Regions from separate parts of the Phreatobacter sp. GW821-FHT04C01 genome, predicted to be linked through region 2. Evidence: riboswitches for the same ligand, from Rfam matches in the RefSeq annotation. Region 2 holds a riboswitch; each other region holds the start of a gene.

Region 1 (5,539 bases), on a different contig from region 2:
GCCGACGCAATCGCCTGCCGCACGATCATCTGGGCCGCGGGCGTGCGGGCCTCGCCCGTCGGTTCATGGCTCGGCGGCGACATCAAGCTCGACCGCGCGGGCCGCGTCGAAGTCGAGGATGACCTGTCCGTCCATGGCTATCCCGAGATTTTCGTGGTCGGCGATGCCGCCCACGTCGCCGGCAAGGACGGCCGGCAGGTGCCGGGCATCGCGCCGGCGGCCAAGCAGCAAGGCGCCTACGTCGCCGCGGTCATCGCCGCGCGGCTTGCCGGCCGCGCCCATTCCGGGCCGTTCCACTATGTCGACCGCGGCAATCTCGCGACCATCGGCCGCGGCGAAGCGGTCGCCGATCTCGGCCGGCTGCAGCTCAAGGGCACCCTGGCCTGGTGGTTCTGGGGCATGGTGCACATCTTCTTCCTGATCGATTTTCACAACCGGCTTTCGGTCATGCTCGACTGGGTCTGGTCCTATCTCAGCTTCGGCCGCAGCGCCCGCCTGATCACGTCGGGGGTGAGCTGGGCGGGCGACGGGCCGCCGCCGAGCAAGCCGGACGCCGGCTAGCCCCAGCGGCACGGCAATCATGGCCGGTTGAGTTCGGTGCCGAGAAGTCGTGGATGCCCGGGACAAGCCCGGGCAAGACGACGTGGGCCTCACGCCGGCCGGGGGCACGATACGTCATGTGATCGTCGATCCAACGCGCGCCCTCGAAGGCACTTTTCGTCTTGGCCGGGCTTGCCCCGGCCATCCACGACTTCAGTCTTGCTCTTCATACAAGGGGCGCGTTTGGCGCTCATCATCGTCACTCGGCAGTCTACCAACCCGCCGCTCCCTCACGCCGTCAGCGCGGCCGCGTGGCGATAGCCGATGCGCTTTTCCGGCGGCAGCGGGTAGCGCCCCGCGATCCGCTCCATCATCAGCCGGACATCGCCGATGGAACCCGCCTTCACCGCCGCGTCGGTGAACAATTGCTCCAGCACGTCCTGCTGCGCGTGGCTGCCGCCGAGCCGGTACATGCCGCCGAGCGCCGGCCGCATCAGCTCGACCGCCTCCTGGTGACGGCCGCGGCCATGGGCGAGCACCGCCGCCGAAATCGGCATTGCATAGAGCCGGACGAGGCCGGCGACCGTGTCCGAGCCCGCCGCCGCGGCCTTGAGCCCGGCCAGGAAGGCGTCGGCGGCCTGGAAGCGCCCGGTGCGAACCAGCGCCATCATCCAATGCGGCAAGGTGAAGGTGTTCAGGCAGTCGCCGATCCGGCCTTCGGCCTTGTCGGCCAGCTCGATCCAGCGGTCGCCGACATCGACGCCCTGCAGTTCCAGCCGGAACAGCATGGAAGCGGCGTTCTGCACGTCGATATAGAGGTCGGGCTGCATCGCGACGATCGGCGAGGCGAGATTGCGAAAGCCCTGGTCGTAGAGATCCAGGACTTCGCCGAACTCCTCGCGTTCGAGATGATAGAGGCCACGATGCCACCAGAGGTGATGCTTGAGATTGTTGCCGCCCTGCCAGTGCGGTTCCAGCTCGCGCAGCATCAGGATGCCTTCGCTGCGCCGCCCCTGCATTTCCAGGACATGGGCAACGGCATGGGTGGCCCAGATGTCGCCGGGATCGAGCGCGATCGCCTCGCGCCCGGAATTCTCGGCGACCGTGTAGTTGCCGCATTCCTCATTGGCGAAGGCCCGGCAGGCGAGCACGGCGCCGCGTCCGGCCAGTCCCAGCTCCCATTGCGGCAAGGTGGTTTCGACGGTGCTCAGCATCTGCTCGGCCCGGCCGAGCCAGAAGGCGTTGAAATGATGCAGCCGGAAAGCGACGACATCGGTCGGATCGTCGGCGACGATCGCCTCCCAGCGCGCCAGCAATTCATCGAGCCGGCCGTCGACCCAGGCCTCCAGCGCCGCGACATGGGCCTGCTCGCGGGTCGTCGTGGTCGCCGCGGTCCGCTTCGCCTGGCCCAGCGCCTCGCGCGCCACCGGAACCACGGCGAGGTTGAAGGCGGCGAGCGTCAGGTAGCCGCGCAGGACATGGGCGAGACAGAAGTCCGGGTCGAGCTCCAGGCAGGCCTTCAGCCGGGCGGCGGTGTCCAGGCGATAGGTCAGATAGCCGGCCACCGCATGGTCGAAGGCCTCCGCCGCCGCTTGCGATGCGCAGGTCACGGTCAGTCCACGACAATCCCTGGGCATGGCCACGGCTCCTTGCTGCGGCCGTCTCGGGCATCGGCGGCTCGGCCCCAAGCTCACGCCATCGGAGCGGGATTGTCCACCGTCGCCGACGGGGGTTGACGCGGCGGGGCGAGGGGCCCAGATTCCATGAAACTCTGAGGGGAGCCCCGCGACGGGGCTGAGAGGCTGCAACGCCGGTTTGGATGCCGGCACCGTGGCGACCCTTGAACCTGATCCGGATCATGCCGGCGGAGGGACAGGGATGCGTCAGGACGCGTCAGGGCGCAATGCGCCGATCAGCATCATCGGAGCCGGGATCGCCGGCCTGTGGCAAGCGCTGGCCTTCGCGCGGGCCGGCCATGCGGTGACGGTGTTCGAGCGTGGCGACGACGCCATGAGCCAGGCGACCAGCCATTGGGCCGGCGGCATGCTGGCGCCCTGGTGCGAGCGCGAAGGTGCCGACGATGTGGTCACGCGGCTCGGCATCCGCTCGCTCGCGCTCTGGCGCGAGGCGCTGCCCGACCTCGCCTTCAAGGGCTCGCTGGTGGTCGCCCATGCCCGCGACCGCTCGGATTTCGAGCGCTTCGCCCGGATGACGGATGGCCATGTCCGCCTGGATGCGGCGGCCATTGCCGGCCTCGAGCCGGCGCTCGAGGGGCGTTTCCGCGAGGCGTTGCATTTCCTCGGCGAGGGCCATGTCGAGCCACGGCTGGTCATGCCGCTGCTGCGCCGGCTGATCGCCGAGGCTGGCGGGCGCATCGTCTTTGATGCCGCGCGCGATCCCGACGAGCTGGCCGGGCTGGTGATCGATTGCCGCGGGCTCGCCGGCCGTGACCGGGCGCCGGGCCTGCGCGGCGTCAAGGGCGAGACGGTGCTGGTCGAGACATCGGAGATCACATTGACCCAGCCGATCCGGCTGTTGCATCCGCGCTGGCCGCTCTATGTCGTGCCGCGCTTGGACAACCGCTTTCTGATCGGTGCAACCTCGATCGAAAGCGAGGGCGAGGGGGTCAGCCTGCGTTCGGCCATGGAGCTGATGACCGCAGCCTATGCGCTGCATCCGGCCTTTGCCGAGGCGCGCATCGTCGAGCTCGGCGCGGCGCTTCGGCCGGCTTTTCCCGACAACCATCCGCGGATTGCCATCGACGGGGAGCGGATCACCGTCAACGGGCTCTACCGCCACGGATTTCTCATCGCACCGGCGCTCGCGGAACTGACGCTCGCGCAGCTGCACCAAGGTCTGCAACGCGACCTGATCGACAGAGAGGTGATGTCATGGTCCTGATCGTCAACGGCGAACGAACTGAAACGGCGGCGACCAGCTTGCCGGCCCTGCTGGAGGAGCTGGACTACCAGCACCGCCATCTCGCCATTGCCGTCAATCACGAGGTGGTGCCGCGCGCCGCCTGGGCGAAGGCCGCGCTCAACGACGGCGACGCCATCGAGATCATCACGCCGCGGCAGGGCGGCTGAGGCCATGGTCGATTTCTACGGCCGCAGCTTCTCCTCGCGCCTGCTCATCGGCACGGCGCTTTATCCGTCACCCGCCATCATGCAGGAGGCGGTGCGGGCGGCCGGTTCCGAGATCGTCACGGTCTCGGTGCGCCGCGAGACCGCCGGCGGCGGCACGGGGCAGGGCTTTTGGGCGCTGATCCAGGAGCTCGGCGTCGCGGTGCTGCCCAACACCGCCGGCTGCCGCAGCGTGCGCGACGCGGTGACCACGGCGAAACTCGCCCGCGAACTGTTCGAGACATCCTGGATCAAGCTCGAGGTGATCGCCGATGACGACACCTTGCAGCCCGACGTCGTCGGCCTGGTCGAGGCTGCGACCATCCTGATCAAGGACGGCTTCGAGGTCTTTCCCTATTGCACCGAGGACCTGAGCGTGGCGCTGCGGCTCGCCGATGCCGGCTGCCGGGTCATCATGCCCTGGGCTTCGCCCATCGGCAGCGCCCGCGGCATCACCAACCGCAAGGCGCTGGAACTGATGCGCCACCGGTTGCCGGACCTGACCCTGGTGGTCGATGCCGGTCTCGGCGCGCCGTCGCATGCGGCGGAGGCGCTGGAAATCGGCTTCGACGCGGTTTTGCTCAATACGGCGATCGCCAAGGCCGCCGATCCTGTCGCCATGGCAAGGGCCTTTCGCAGTGGTGTCGAGGCCGGCTATACGGCCCATGTCGCCGGGCTGATGGCGCCGCGCGACTTCGCTTCTCCGTCCACCCCGGTTGTCGGGACACCGTTTTGGCATGACCTATCCTGATCGCTTCTACCCCGTCATCGACAGCATCGCCTGGCTGAAGCGGCTCACCGCGCTGGGCGTCGGCACTGTCCAGCTGAGGGCGAAGAACCTGACGCGCGACGAGGCGACCGCGCTGGTGCGCGAGGCGCTGCTGGTGACCAGCGGCACGGCGACCAAACTGGTGGTCAACGACTGGTGGCAGGCGGCGATCGACGCCGGCGCCGAACATGTCCATCTCGGCCAGGAGGATCTCGCCGAGGCCGATGTGCCGGCGATCCGGCGGGCCGGCCTGACGCTCGGCCTGTCGACCCATGACGACGACGAACTGGATGCCGCGCTCGACCACGTGCCCGACTATGTCGCGCTCGGGCCGATCTACGAGACGACACTGAAGGTCATGCGCTTCGGGCCGCAGGGGCTCGATCGCATCCGCACCTGGAAGAAGCGCATCGGCGCGACGCCGCTGGTCGCCATTGGCGGCATCACGCTCGAGCGTGCCCCGGCGGTCTATGCCAGCGGCGCCGACGTCATCGCCGTGGTCAGCGACGTCACCGCCCATGCCGATCCGGACCAGCGCGTGCGCGATTGGCTGGCGCTGGCGGGCCGCACCGCCTGAGTGCCGCCGGCACCGGTCCAAGCCGTTGATGGGACTGGTGTCGCGGCGCGCTTCCTCGTATGGATTCCGTCATGATCAAGCGGCTTCCAGAGGGCAGGGGCGTCCAGTCGATCGAGGTTGGCGGGCGCCTGCTCGCCGCCATGGTCGCGCTCGGCAAGCCGGCCATGCTGCGCGACCTCGCGGCCATGGCCAAGGTCACCTCGGCGCAGGCCCACGCCTATCTCGTCAGCTTCCGCAAGATCGGCCTGGTCGAGCAGGATCCGCTCAGCGGCCGCTACCTGCTCGGCCCCTTCGCGCTGCAGCTGGGGCTGACCCGCATGCGCGAATACGTGCCGTTGCGCATGGCGGGCCAGGCGGCGGTCGCACTGGCCGCCGAGACCGGGTTGATGGTCACCATCTCGGTCTGGGGCACCCATGGGCCGACCATCATCGAGGTCGAGGAATCGGTTCAGCCGGTGCACGTCAATTTGCGCGTCGGCGCGGTCTATACGGTCACCGGCACGGCCACCGGCCGGCTGTTCGCCGCCT
Region 2 (5,539 bases):
TGTCGAAAATATCAGGTGCGCCGCCGCTATCGGCCGGCAGGTTGCGATCGGCGACGAAGGCCCGGAGCGCCGCGTCGGTGCGCGGACCGTCGAGCCCGTCGATCGGGCCGGGGTCATAACCCATGCGGGTCAGCAGGCGCTGGATACCGGCGCGGCGCGCCTGCGGCAGGTCGTAATCGGCCTCTTCCGACAGGAACAGGATGGCGATGCCGTCGACGACGGTCGGCCGCATTTCGGCAAAGGGCACCAGCCGCGTGCCCGGCCGCTGGCAGGTCAGCGCGGCGGCCACCAGGAAGTCGCCGTCGCCGACGCAGAGCCGGACATTGTCGGGCTGACCGAGCGCGGCATCGGGCGGGCCGCCCACCGCGCGCGTGTTCAGGAACAGCCGACCCGGAGCCTCGGCGGTCTGCAGGATGACCCGGCACTGACCGGGGTCCAGCCTGAACCAGCCGCGGGTGGCCGCGGTATCATTGGCCATCACGCCAATCGCCGCCTCGGTGACCAGGCTGGTGCGGTTGCACAGCCTGGTCTCGGCGGCGGCCGGCGCCGACCACGCCGAAAGGGCCGCGGCAAGCGCCGCGCCCGCCAGCGCTCTCCGGGCAAGCCGTCGGACAGCCGGGCCCATCGGATCAGGCGTGGATGAGGGTACCCGCGCCGCCATGGGTGAGAAGCTCCACCAGAACCGCATGCGGCGTCTTGCCGTCCAGGATCACGACGCCTTCGACGCCGCGCTCGATGGCGTAGATGCAGGTCTCGATCTTGGGGATCATGCCGCCCGTGGCGGTACCGTCGGCGATCAGCCGCCGGCAATCCTCGACGGAGAGATCCTTCAGCAGGTTCTTGTTCTTGTCGAGCACGCCGGGCACGTCGGTCAGCAGCAGCAGCCGCTTGGCGCCGAGCGCGCCGGCAATGGCGCCGGCGAAGGTGTCGGCATTGACGTTATAGGTGTCGCCCTCCTTGGAGGTCGCGACCGGCGCCAGCACCGGGATCAGCTCCTTGCCGAGCACGGTGTCGAGTACCTTGGTGTCGACCTTGTCGGGTTCGCCGACATAGCCGAGATCGATCGCCTGCTCGATATTGGAATCGGGATCGCGCGCCGTGCGGCTGACCTTGACCGCCTTGACCATGTCGCCATCCTTGCCGCAGAGCCCGATGGCCTTGCCGCCGGCGGCATTGATGAAGCCGACGATCTGCTTGTTGATCGAGCCGGCCAGGATCATCTCGACGATCTCGACCGTCTGCTTGTCGGTGACGCGCAGGCCGTCGACGAACTGGCTCTTGATGCCGAGCTTGGCCAGCATCTGGCCGATCTGCGGGCCGCCGCCATGGACCACCACCGGATTGATGCCGGATTGCTCGAGCATGACGATGTCGCGGGCGAAGGACCGCGCGCCCTCCTCGTCGCCCATGGCGTGGCCGCCATATTTCACCACGATGATCTCGTCGTCATATTTCTGCATGTAGGGCAGCGCCTCGTTGAGAACGCGGCCGATATCATGAGCATCAACGGTCATGGCGGACTCCGGCGATCGCCTCCCTGGCGACAAACGTTGCGGGTCTTAGCCGATTTGCGGCCCGGGGTGAAAGGGAAGATCGGCCGGCGCGCGCAAATGGCCGCCCCCCGCAAGACGCGCGGCCAGGCCGGCTCCGCCCCGCCGGCAAGCGGTTCGATACCGTGTCCTAAGGGAGCTTGGCGGCCAGCACGTCCAGGTTCTGGATCGCCGGCGGCTCGGCGAACAGTTCGCCGGCCTGCGCCATCAAGGCCGCCGCCACCTTGCCCGAGAGATGCGCGGCACGGCCGGCCTCGTCGGGAAAGGCATCGAAAATGCCGAAGGTGGTCGGCCCCATCCGGATCGCAAACCAAGCCGTCGTCGCCGGCTCCTGGGCGACCAGCGGCAGGCCGCCCTTGAGGAACGTCACGACCGCAGTTTCCTTGCCGGGTTTTGCTTCCAAGCGAACATAGAGCGCCTTGGTGACCATGGCACTGGCCTCATCTGGGGTCCGCCCCTCGCCCGCACCCAGATTACTCTCTTGACGCGGGCCGGTCGATCGTCCTCGGACCAGGCGGATCCCGCGCGTCGCGACCGGCCGCTCCTGCCGGACCGCGTGGTGCCCGCCGCGCTCCCGCCTTGACTTCCTGAACCGAAGCGTCACAGTCGATCCCGCTCCAAGGGGAGCCCCGTGAGGGGGCTGAGAGGCCACGACGCCAGAGACCATCCTGGCACCGTGGCGACCCTTGAACCTGATCCGGGTCATGCCGGCGGAGGGATGGGACGCATGCCGACTTCGCTATTTCAGCGCCAAACGTTCGTGCTCACAGCCATTGCTGCGCGCACGAGGCCGTTTGTGTTGGCCAACCCGAGTTTCTCACGCGGCCAAGGCCTGGGCCAACCGGCCTGAAACCGCATGCCGCTGGCGTCGCCATGACCCTCGCCAGCTGACCAGCCAATACGCGCGCCCTCAAGGGAGCACCTGTCATGAACGCACCTCTCAAAGACATCAAAGCCGCCGTGACCACCGGGCCGATGCCCGCCTCGCGCAAGATCTTCGCGATCCCTGATGCCGCCCCCGATATCCGCGTGCCCTTGCGCGAGATCGCGCTGACCGAGGGCTCCGGCGAGGCGCCGCTGGCGGTCTATGACACCTCGGGTCCCTATACCGATCCCGACGTCGTCATCGATGTCGAGAAGGGCCTGTCGCGGGCGCGCGAGGCCTGGGTAACCGCGCGTGGCGGTGTCGAGCGCTATGTCGGCCGCGACATCAGGCCGGAGGACAACGGCCATGCCGGCAAGCACCTGGCCCGCGCCTTCCCGGTGGCGAACCCGCCCTTGCGCGGCCTGCCGGGCCAGCCGATCACCCAATATGAATTCGCCCGCGCCGGCATCATCACCAAGGAGATGATCTATGTCGCCGAGCGTGAGAATCTCGGCCGCAAGCAGGCACTCGCCGATGCCCAGGCGACGATCGCGGACGGCGAAAGCTTCGGCGCCGAGATCCCGGCCTTCATCACGCCCGAATTCGTCCGTTCGGAAATCGCCCGCGGCCGGGCCATCATCCCGGCCAATATCAATCACCCCGAACTCGAGCCGATGATCATCGGCCGCAATTTCCTGGTGAAGATCAACGCCAATATCGGCAATTCCGCCGTGTCCTCGTCGATCGAGGAAGAGGTCGACAAGCTGGTCTGGTCGATCCGCTGGGGCGCCGACACGGTGATGGACCTCTCGACCGGCCGCAACATCCACAACACGCGCGAATGGATCATCCGCAATTCGCCGGTGCCGATCGGCACGGTGCCGATCTACCAGGCGCTGGAAAAGGTCGACGGCGATCCGGTCAAGCTGACCTGGGAGGTCTATCGCGACACGCTGATCGAACAGTGCGAGCAGGGCGTCGACTATTTCACCATTCATGCCGGCGTGCGGCTGGCCTATGTGCCGCTGACCGCGAAAAGGGTCACCGGCATCGTCTCGCGCGGCGGCTCGATCATGGCCAAATGGTGCCTGGCGCATCACAAGGAGAGCTTCCTCTACACGCATTTCGAAGAGATCTGCGACATCATGCGAGCCTATGACGTGTCGTTCTCGCTCGGCGACGGCCTGCGTCCCGGCTCCATCGCCGACGCCAATGACGCCGCTCAGTTCGCCGAACTGGAAACGCTCGGCGAACTGACCCAGATCGCCTGGAAAAAGGGCTGCCAGGTGATGATCGAAGGGCCCGGCCACGTGCCGATCCACAAGATCAAGGTCAATATGGAGAAGCAGCTGAAGGCCTGCGGCGAGGCGCCCTTCTATACGCTCGGACCGCTGACCACCGATATCGCGCCGGGTTATGATCACATCACGTCGGGCATCGGGGCGGCGATGATCGGCTGGTTCGGCTGCGCCATGCTCTGCTACGTCACGCCGAAGGAGCACCTGGGCCTGCCCAACCGCGACGACGTGAAGGTCGGCGTGATCACCTACAAGATCGCCGCGCACGCCGCCGATCTCGGCAAGGGCCATCCGGCGGCGCAGCTGCGCGACGACGCCTTGTCACGCGCCCGCTTCGACTTCCGCTGGGAGGACCAGTTCAATCTCGGCCTCGACCCGGACACGGCGCGTTCGTTCCACGACGAGACCTTGCCGAAGGAAGCCCACAAGGTGGCGCATTTCTGCTCGATGTGCGGGCCGAAATTCTGCTCGATGAAGATCACCCAGGACGTGCGCGACTATGCCGCCACGCTCAACGACCAGCAGGCCGGCATGGACAGGATGAGCGAGAAATTCCTGGCCATGGGCGGCCAGGTCTATGTCGAGGCCGATGCGGTGAAGGCCAGCAACCGGGCGCTCTGACGAAAATGACCCGGCCGAAGCCAGGGCTTCGGCCGGGTCGCCTCGGGTTTCGATGAAGCGACGGGTCAGGCGGCGTGGCGCGGCGCGGCGACCGGCGGGGTGCCGTCATGGATGCCGCTGGCGATCATCGCGCGCAGTTCGGGCGTGTCCTGGTGCTTGTGCACGCTGACGGCGTGCTGGACCGCCGCCTCCAGCAATTCCTTCTCGGTGTCGGCGCTGATCGCGACCGTGCAATTCATCTCGCTCTTCATTTCACGGCAATCGATGAATTTGCGTGACATGGGTTCCTCCCGGACAGGACGAGGCATCGGGCGCGGGCCGATCGGGGCCGAGGCGCCCGGTGTCACAAGGGGAGAGCCTAGAACCGGTCCCGGGTCTTCGAAAGCCCGGAACAGAACGGAGTTACAATATTACCGCCATACTCACGGTGCACGGGACTGCGCGGCTTGCGCCTCAGCCCGGCCGAGGCGCTGCTGGCGGGCCGGATACCAGCCGGTGAACCAGATGGCGGCGGCAAGCGAGCCGACGATCGCCGCGACTCCGATCCAGAACGGCACGGCCGGCACGTAGAGGATGACGAGATCGGCCAGGACCTGGACAGCGAAGGCCGCGGTCCAGGCGCCGGTAATGGCATAGTTGGTGGCCCGGAAGCGCGGATGATCCCAGAGTTCGCGCGGCACCTGCTCGCGGGCGAATTGCAGGGTGAAGGGCTGGCGGATCAGGATCGATACCAGCGCAATCAGGAAAAGGCCGGCATCGACGGCCAGGCGGACACCGACCACGGTCCAGCTCGCCCGGGCGAGCAAGGTGTAAAGCGCCAGGCCGGCAAACAGGATGACCGTGCCGGCCTCCAGCACCTTGACCGCGCCGCCATGCCGCAAGCGATCGCGCAGGATCAGGCCGGCCGACAGGGCGGCGGCGGCGAACAGGCTCATCTCGATCGATGCGACGCGTGTCAGCAGGGCAAAGAGAATGAAGGGGGTCAGGCTGAGCAGAATGGACATGAGAGCCTCATCCGGAATGGCGGCGCGGGGCCGGCCTTTTTTTTCACGTTGCACTGCTGCGGCCACGTCGCGCCAGACGGCATGACGGCAAACAACCGGGAATTCCCTGCCCGATTGTTTGCATCATGGCGCTCGACGCGTGGCCTGGCTCAGTTCGGCGAAGCGACTTCGGGAACCGCCTGCAGGTCGATCGGCAGCGCG
Region 3 (5,539 bases), on a different contig from region 2:
CGCGACCTGCGGGGCGGCGATCAGGCCGGCGGCGGCGGCCAATGTGGCGCGGCGGTCGAGACGGCTCATCGGCTCACCACCAGGCGTGGAAATGATGGGTCGGCCCATGGCCCTGGCCAATGGCGAGCCGGTCGGAGGCGGCGATCGCCTTGGTGACATAGTCCTTGGCCTCGGTCACCGCATGGCCGAGCGGCAGGCCCTTGGCGAGGCCGGCGGCGATCGCCGAGGACAGGGTGCAGCCGGTACCATGGCTGTTCCTGGTGACGATGCGGGGGGCCTCCAGCCGCGCCACCGTGTCGGGCAGAACCAGGAGGTCGACGCTCAGCGGGCCCGTGCCATGGCCCCCCTTCATCAGCACCGCCCGGGCGCCGCGCGCGATCAGCAGGCGGCCCTGCGCCAGCATCTCGTCTTCGCCCTTCGCCACCGGCTGGTCGAGCAGGGCGGCGGCCTCCAGCAGGTTGGGCGTGATCAGCATGACCTCGGGGATCAGGATGGTAGAGAGCGCGCTGATCGCCGCCGGGTTGAGCAGGCGATGGCCGGAGGCCGCCACCATGACCGGATCGAGCACCACGTTCGCCGCGCCGTGGCGCCTCAGGCCGGCGGCCACCGTGGCGATGACCTCGGGCTGCGACAGCATGCCGATCTTCACCGCCTTCACCGCCAGGTCGGAGAACACCGAATCGATCTGCGCCGCGATGAAATCCACCGGCACGTCGTGAATGCCCTGCACGCCGAGCGTGTTCTGGGCGGTCAGCGCGGTGATCACGCTGGCGCCATAGACGCCGAGCGCCGAGAAGGTCTTGAGATCGGCCTGGATGCCGGCGCCGCCGCCGGAATCCGAACCCGCGATGGTCACAGCGATCGCCGTCATGGCTGGTCACTCCCGATTTGGCGCGGTTCCGGCCGGCCCGCGGCAAAGGCCGCCTTCAGCACGGCCGCGGCCGCGCGCGGATCATCCGCCATGGTAACCGCCGACATGACGGCGACGCCGTCGGCGCCGGCCCGGGCGAGAGCGGCGGCATTGCTCGCATCGATGCCGGCAATGGCGCCGACCGGCAGGCGCGGCCAGCGGCGGGTGAACACGCCGCGGATCGCGGCAAAACCGTCGATGCCGATCGGCGGGTTCGGATTGTCCTTCGACGTGGTGGCGAAGACGCCGCCGATACAGGCGTAATCGATCAGTTCGACGGCGGCCGCTTCGGCCTCCGCGCGCGACGTGATGGTCAGGCCGATGATCGCCTCGTCGCCGAGCAGCCGGCGCGCGTCCGCCACCCCCATGTCGTCCTGGCCGAGATGGACGCCGTCGGCGCCGGCGGCCAGCGCGACATCGACGCGGTCATTGATCAGGAGCGGCACGCCCGAGCCGGTCAGCGCGATGCGAATGGCATGCGCGGTCTCGATCATCCTGGCCGTCGCCGCGCGCTTGTCGCGATACTGAATCAGCGTCGCGCCGCCGGCCGCGGCCGCCGCCGCCAGCTCCGCCAAGGGGCGGCCGCGCGACCGCTCGGGATCGACCAGGACATAAAGCGAAAGATCGGCCGTCACGGCAAATACCCTTCAGAGCACCCGGGCGCGGGTGGCGAGCTTGCCGGAATCGAGGCCATAGAGCGCATCGATATAGGCGCTGGCGAAACTGCCCGGGCCGTCGGCCTGCTCGGCCGCGATCTCGCCGGCGACGCCGGCCGCCACCAGGGCGCAGGCGCAACCGTCGAACGGATTGTCCGCGACCACCAGGAAGGCCGCGATCAGGGCCGCGCCGGCGCAGCCCATGGCGGTGACCTTGGCCATCAGCGGATGGCCGTTGGGCGTGCCGACCATGCGGGTGCCGTCGAGCACATGGTCGGTCTCGGCGGTGGCCGCGACGACCGCCTTCAGCGCGCGGGCATAGCTGTCGACCGGCTGGCCCTGGCTCAAGGCGGCGATTTCGGTCTCGTTGCCGCGCACCACCGTCGGGCCGCAGCCGGCGATCTCGCGGGCGAACAGCGCCCGGCTCGGCGAGCGCTCGATGAACACGGGATCGAGCACCCAGGGCAGCGCCTTGGCCTTGGCCGCCGCGATCGCCAGCCGGATGGCCTGGCGCCTGTCGTCGTCGAGCGTGCCGAGATTGACCAGAAGCGCGTCGGCCCCCTGCACGAAGGAGCCGATCTCCTCCGGCGAGGTGGTCATGGACGGCAAAGCGCCGATCGCCAGCAGCGCATTGGCGGTGAAGCCCTGGGCCACCCCGTTGGTGATGCAATGGATGCGCGGGTGGCGCGCCCGGATCTTGTCGAGCAGGGCGGCGGCATTCCAGGCGAGCGCGGCTGCGGCCATCACCGGCCCCCGTTCAAGACGAACCATCCGGACATCTCGGTTTCCTCCGCCGGCATGACCCGGTTCAGGTGCGACGGGTTGACCGCTCCAGCGGCCTCTCAGCCCTTGGCTTAGGGCACCCCGACGAGACAGGACCCATGTGGTAGGCCAAGCCGGCCGGGCCTGCAAGAGCGCTCCGCGCACGGCCCGTTTGCGCAGGCCGCCCCCGCCCGCGGTGCCGCCCTTGTGGAATTTCGCGGCTCATGCCGGGATCGCCCTTGCCGCCGGCCCCGCCGTCATGGAATCTCCCCGACCACAGCCTGGCCGCCCTTGCGGCCGGCACCGCCATCGTGGATTCTCCGCGCCGGCAAAGAGGCACGCCATGATCCCGTTTTTCGTCCAGATCAAATGCCAGCTCGGCAAGTCCTATGAGGTCGCCGCCCAGCTCGCCGACCGCGAGATCGCGTCAGAAATCTATTCGACCGCCGGCAATTTCGACCTGCTGGTCAAATTCTACGTCGAGCGCGAGGTCGATATCGGCCATTTCGTCAATGAGAAGGTGCAGGTCATCCCCGGCATCCAGGACACCCACACCATCATCACCTTCAAGGCGTTCTGAGCGGGTGGGCGCTTGAGAAGCGTGGCATCGCCCGAGAGGGTATCATCCCCAAAGGACGAAGCTTTCGCTTCGACCTTCACGGAACGCATGTGAACCACCACGTCACCCCCGGCCGACTGAGCGAAGCGAAGGAGGGGAAGGGGGGCCAGGAGTGGCAGGGCCTGTCGCCCAGCGCAGCGAAATCACTTGGACATATGCTCCGAGGGCGCGGTGAAACGGCTCCTGGCCCCCCTTCCCCTCGCTACGCTCGGCCGGCGGTGACATCGAGCCTTCAGACCAGCTCAGCCGAAACAGGCAGGCAACGCCAACGATCACCCGACGCAAGCAATGCAAAGTTCAAATCACCTTCCTCCCCCAAAACGCCGAACGCGCGACCCTTGGCGGGCCGCGCGCTGCGGATGGTGATGGAGGGAGGTCGGCCCCTGGCCGACGGGCCTACCAACTATAGCGCAGCCCGGCATTGGCGCGTATCGAGCGGTGGTGATCACCGAGCTCGCCGTCGATCGAGGTCGACAGCCGCATGCCGCCCGACAGCCGGAGCTCGGCGCCGATGGAAGCCAGCGCCGTATGGGTCGAGGGCCGGGCGCCGAAGACGGTGAAGCCGGAATTGGCCATGGCCTGGAAGCTCGCGTCGATCGAGCGGTCGGTCTTGGCCTGATAGCCCCAGGCGAGCCGCCCGAAGGTGATCAGCTCGCTGCCCGGCGCGACCTGGGTCTTGGCGTCGAGCCTGGCGCCGAGCTCGGTGCGGAGCGAGACGGTGCTGCGGCCGGCGAAGGTCAGCGCCAGGCCGCCGGTGGCCGGCGCGCTGAAGGTTTCGCCATAGCGCGGCGCGCTATAGCCGATGGCCTCGATCGCCGCGTATGGCGTGACGCCGAAGCCGGTCAGCCCGAAGCGCCAGCCGGTCTCGATGCGGCCGCCATAGGTCTGCGCGGTGACTCGCGACATATAGGTCTCGGCCGGCGCGCCGGCGGCGGTCCGGTTCATTTCGAAGGCGTTCCAGCCATAGGCGAGCGCCGCGGAGACATAGCCGTCGCCGAGCCGGGTCGAGCCGTAAAGGCCGATCTGAAACATGTTGCCGGTGCCGTTGCCCCGGTTGTTCAGGCCGAAACTGGTGCCCCCGCCGGCCAGCGCGAAACCAACCAGCGTATCCGCCGAAATGCGCTTGTCGGCACCGGCCGCCACGCCGAACAGCCCGGTGCTGGTCGTGCCCGAGCCGAAATTGGCATCGCCATTGATCCGCCCGCTCTGCGCGAAAGCCTTGGTCCAGACGCTCCAGCCGGCTTCACCCGGACGGGCGCGCGGATTGGACAGGTCCGCCATCTGGATCAGCGAGGGGCCGGCCTGGCCCGCCTGGGCGCCGCGGGCGCCCGCCATGGGGTCCAGCATGATGTTGAGGAACAGGCTGGAGGCCTGCAGCGCGGCCTCCTGGGTGGCGGTATTGTTCTCGCCCGACAGCTGGTTCAGGGCCGCCACCAGCGGCTGGCCCACCAGCACATAGGTCGGCAGGATGGCGGCGGGCAGTTGCGCGCCGCCGGCGACCGCATTGTCGATGCCGCGGGCGACATTGGTCGCATTGACCGGCGCACCGGCCGGCAGCGACGGCGACAGCGGTCCCGCCAGCATATTGGCGATGAAGGCCAGATCCTGGTTGATACTGCTCCAGGGCACCGTGCTGAGCTGGTTGAAATCCGGACCGTTGTTGATGAACACGAACTTGCCGCCGCTATAGACATCGCCCAGCGATCCGTAGCGGTAGCCCGAACAGCAGCCCTGAGGGATGCCCGAGGTGGTCAGCAGCAGCACATATTGCTGGCCCGAGGTCAGCGTGATGGTGCCGGTATTGAAGGTCACGGGGACATAGGTGCTACCGCTCGGCGCCGTCATCACCGCCGAGGTATAGAGCGCCGGTCCGGTGACCCGCTGCCCGACCGGATCCCATTGATAGACATAGGCCTGATATTGCGGCGCCGCCGACGTGTTGTTGCTGTTGAGATAGAAGGTGAAACCGGTGAGCTGGTGATGCGCCGCGTCCCCGGTGATGGTCTGGCCGTAGGTCGCGGTGTTGGTCACCCCCCAGGACGAGATGAAACTCGAGCCGTTCCAGCCCGTCGTGGTGTCAATCGTCTGGGCCTGCGCGCCGCCGCCCATGCCCATCGCGGCCAAGGCCGCGCCGCCCAGGAGCATCCGCCGCAACCTGCCGTAGAGGCCTGGCGCGCGCACCTTCCGATTGTCCAAATCCCGCGAAAACTCTGCTTTGCCGCCGCGCATGGCCCGCCCCATCGAAAAACCCGCCGCCGCCAAGTCTGTTTTTATACCGACCGTAACTCTGCGGAATCGGTGGGGATTACTTGGCCGCGCGGCAATATTCACTACCTTGCGGTGTGGAACCCGGCAATATCGCGGCTCAAGTTGCGGTGAATTGGCTGCATATGTTGCGGAACGGTAACACGTGGCGGTATCGGGACAGTGCAGGCGTGCCGCCCACGACCAGGCATCCATTGGTCGGCTCACGATATTTCAAAGAAAAGTCGACGGATCGGCGGCGGCGACTGAAACGAGCCTCGCACCAGAGCGCATCGATACCCTGGATTACGCTAGGTAATATTCAGCCTTTCAACAGCAACGCGACGC

The links. A riboswitch is a leader RNA that binds a small molecule or an ion and turns the genes downstream of it on or off. The one in region 2 is predicted to bind thiamine pyrophosphate.
Region 1: linked by a shared signal. The riboswitch ahead of AC07WJ_RS25355 (FAD-dependent oxidoreductase) and the one ahead of thiC (phosphomethylpyrimidine synthase ThiC) in region 2 are both predicted to bind thiamine pyrophosphate.
Region 3: linked by a shared signal. The riboswitch ahead of thiM (hydroxyethylthiazole kinase) and the one ahead of thiC (phosphomethylpyrimidine synthase ThiC) in region 2 are both predicted to bind thiamine pyrophosphate.

The regions. Positions count from the first base shown of each region.
Region 1 is NZ_JBWKTP010000007.1:279,477-285,015, forward strand. Features, by position in the region: gene AC07WJ_RS25345 (NAD(P)/FAD-dependent oxidoreductase) at 1-561, shown strand, start outside; gene AC07WJ_RS25350 (tetratricopeptide repeat protein) at 831-2,177, opposite strand; TPP riboswitch at 2,305-2,430, shown strand; gene AC07WJ_RS25355 (FAD-dependent oxidoreductase) at 2,419-3,441, shown strand; gene thiS (sulfur carrier protein ThiS) at 3,432-3,629, shown strand; gene AC07WJ_RS25365 (thiazole synthase) at 3,634-4,416, shown strand; gene AC07WJ_RS25370 (thiamine phosphate synthase) at 4,403-5,011, shown strand; gene AC07WJ_RS25375 (IclR family transcriptional regulator) at 5,083-5,539, shown strand, end outside.
Region 2 is NZ_JBWKTP010000003.1:151,647-157,185, reverse strand. Features, by position in the region: gene AC07WJ_RS12465 (DUF1036 domain-containing protein) at 1-625, opposite strand, end outside; gene argB (acetylglutamate kinase) at 630-1,514, opposite strand; gene AC07WJ_RS12455 (putative quinol monooxygenase) at 1,681-1,920, opposite strand; TPP riboswitch at 2,161-2,286, shown strand; gene thiC (phosphomethylpyrimidine synthase ThiC) at 2,478-4,334, shown strand; gene AC07WJ_RS12445 (DUF1059 domain-containing protein) at 4,400-4,615, opposite strand; gene AC07WJ_RS12440 (DUF3159 domain-containing protein) at 4,757-5,338, opposite strand; gene AC07WJ_RS12435 (hypothetical protein) at 5,488-5,539, opposite strand, start outside.
Region 3 is NZ_JBWKTP010000009.1:309,578-315,116, forward strand. Features, by position in the region: gene AC07WJ_RS28965 (TRAP transporter substrate-binding protein) at 1-69, opposite strand, end outside; gene thiD (bifunctional hydroxymethylpyrimidine kinase/phosphomethylpyrimidine kinase) at 74-871, opposite strand; gene thiE (thiamine phosphate synthase) at 868-1,545, opposite strand; gene thiM (hydroxyethylthiazole kinase) at 1,558-2,337, opposite strand; TPP riboswitch at 2,334-2,443, opposite strand; gene AC07WJ_RS28985 (Lrp/AsnC ligand binding domain-containing protein) at 2,672-2,908, shown strand; gene AC07WJ_RS28990 (autotransporter family protein) at 3,344-5,128, opposite strand.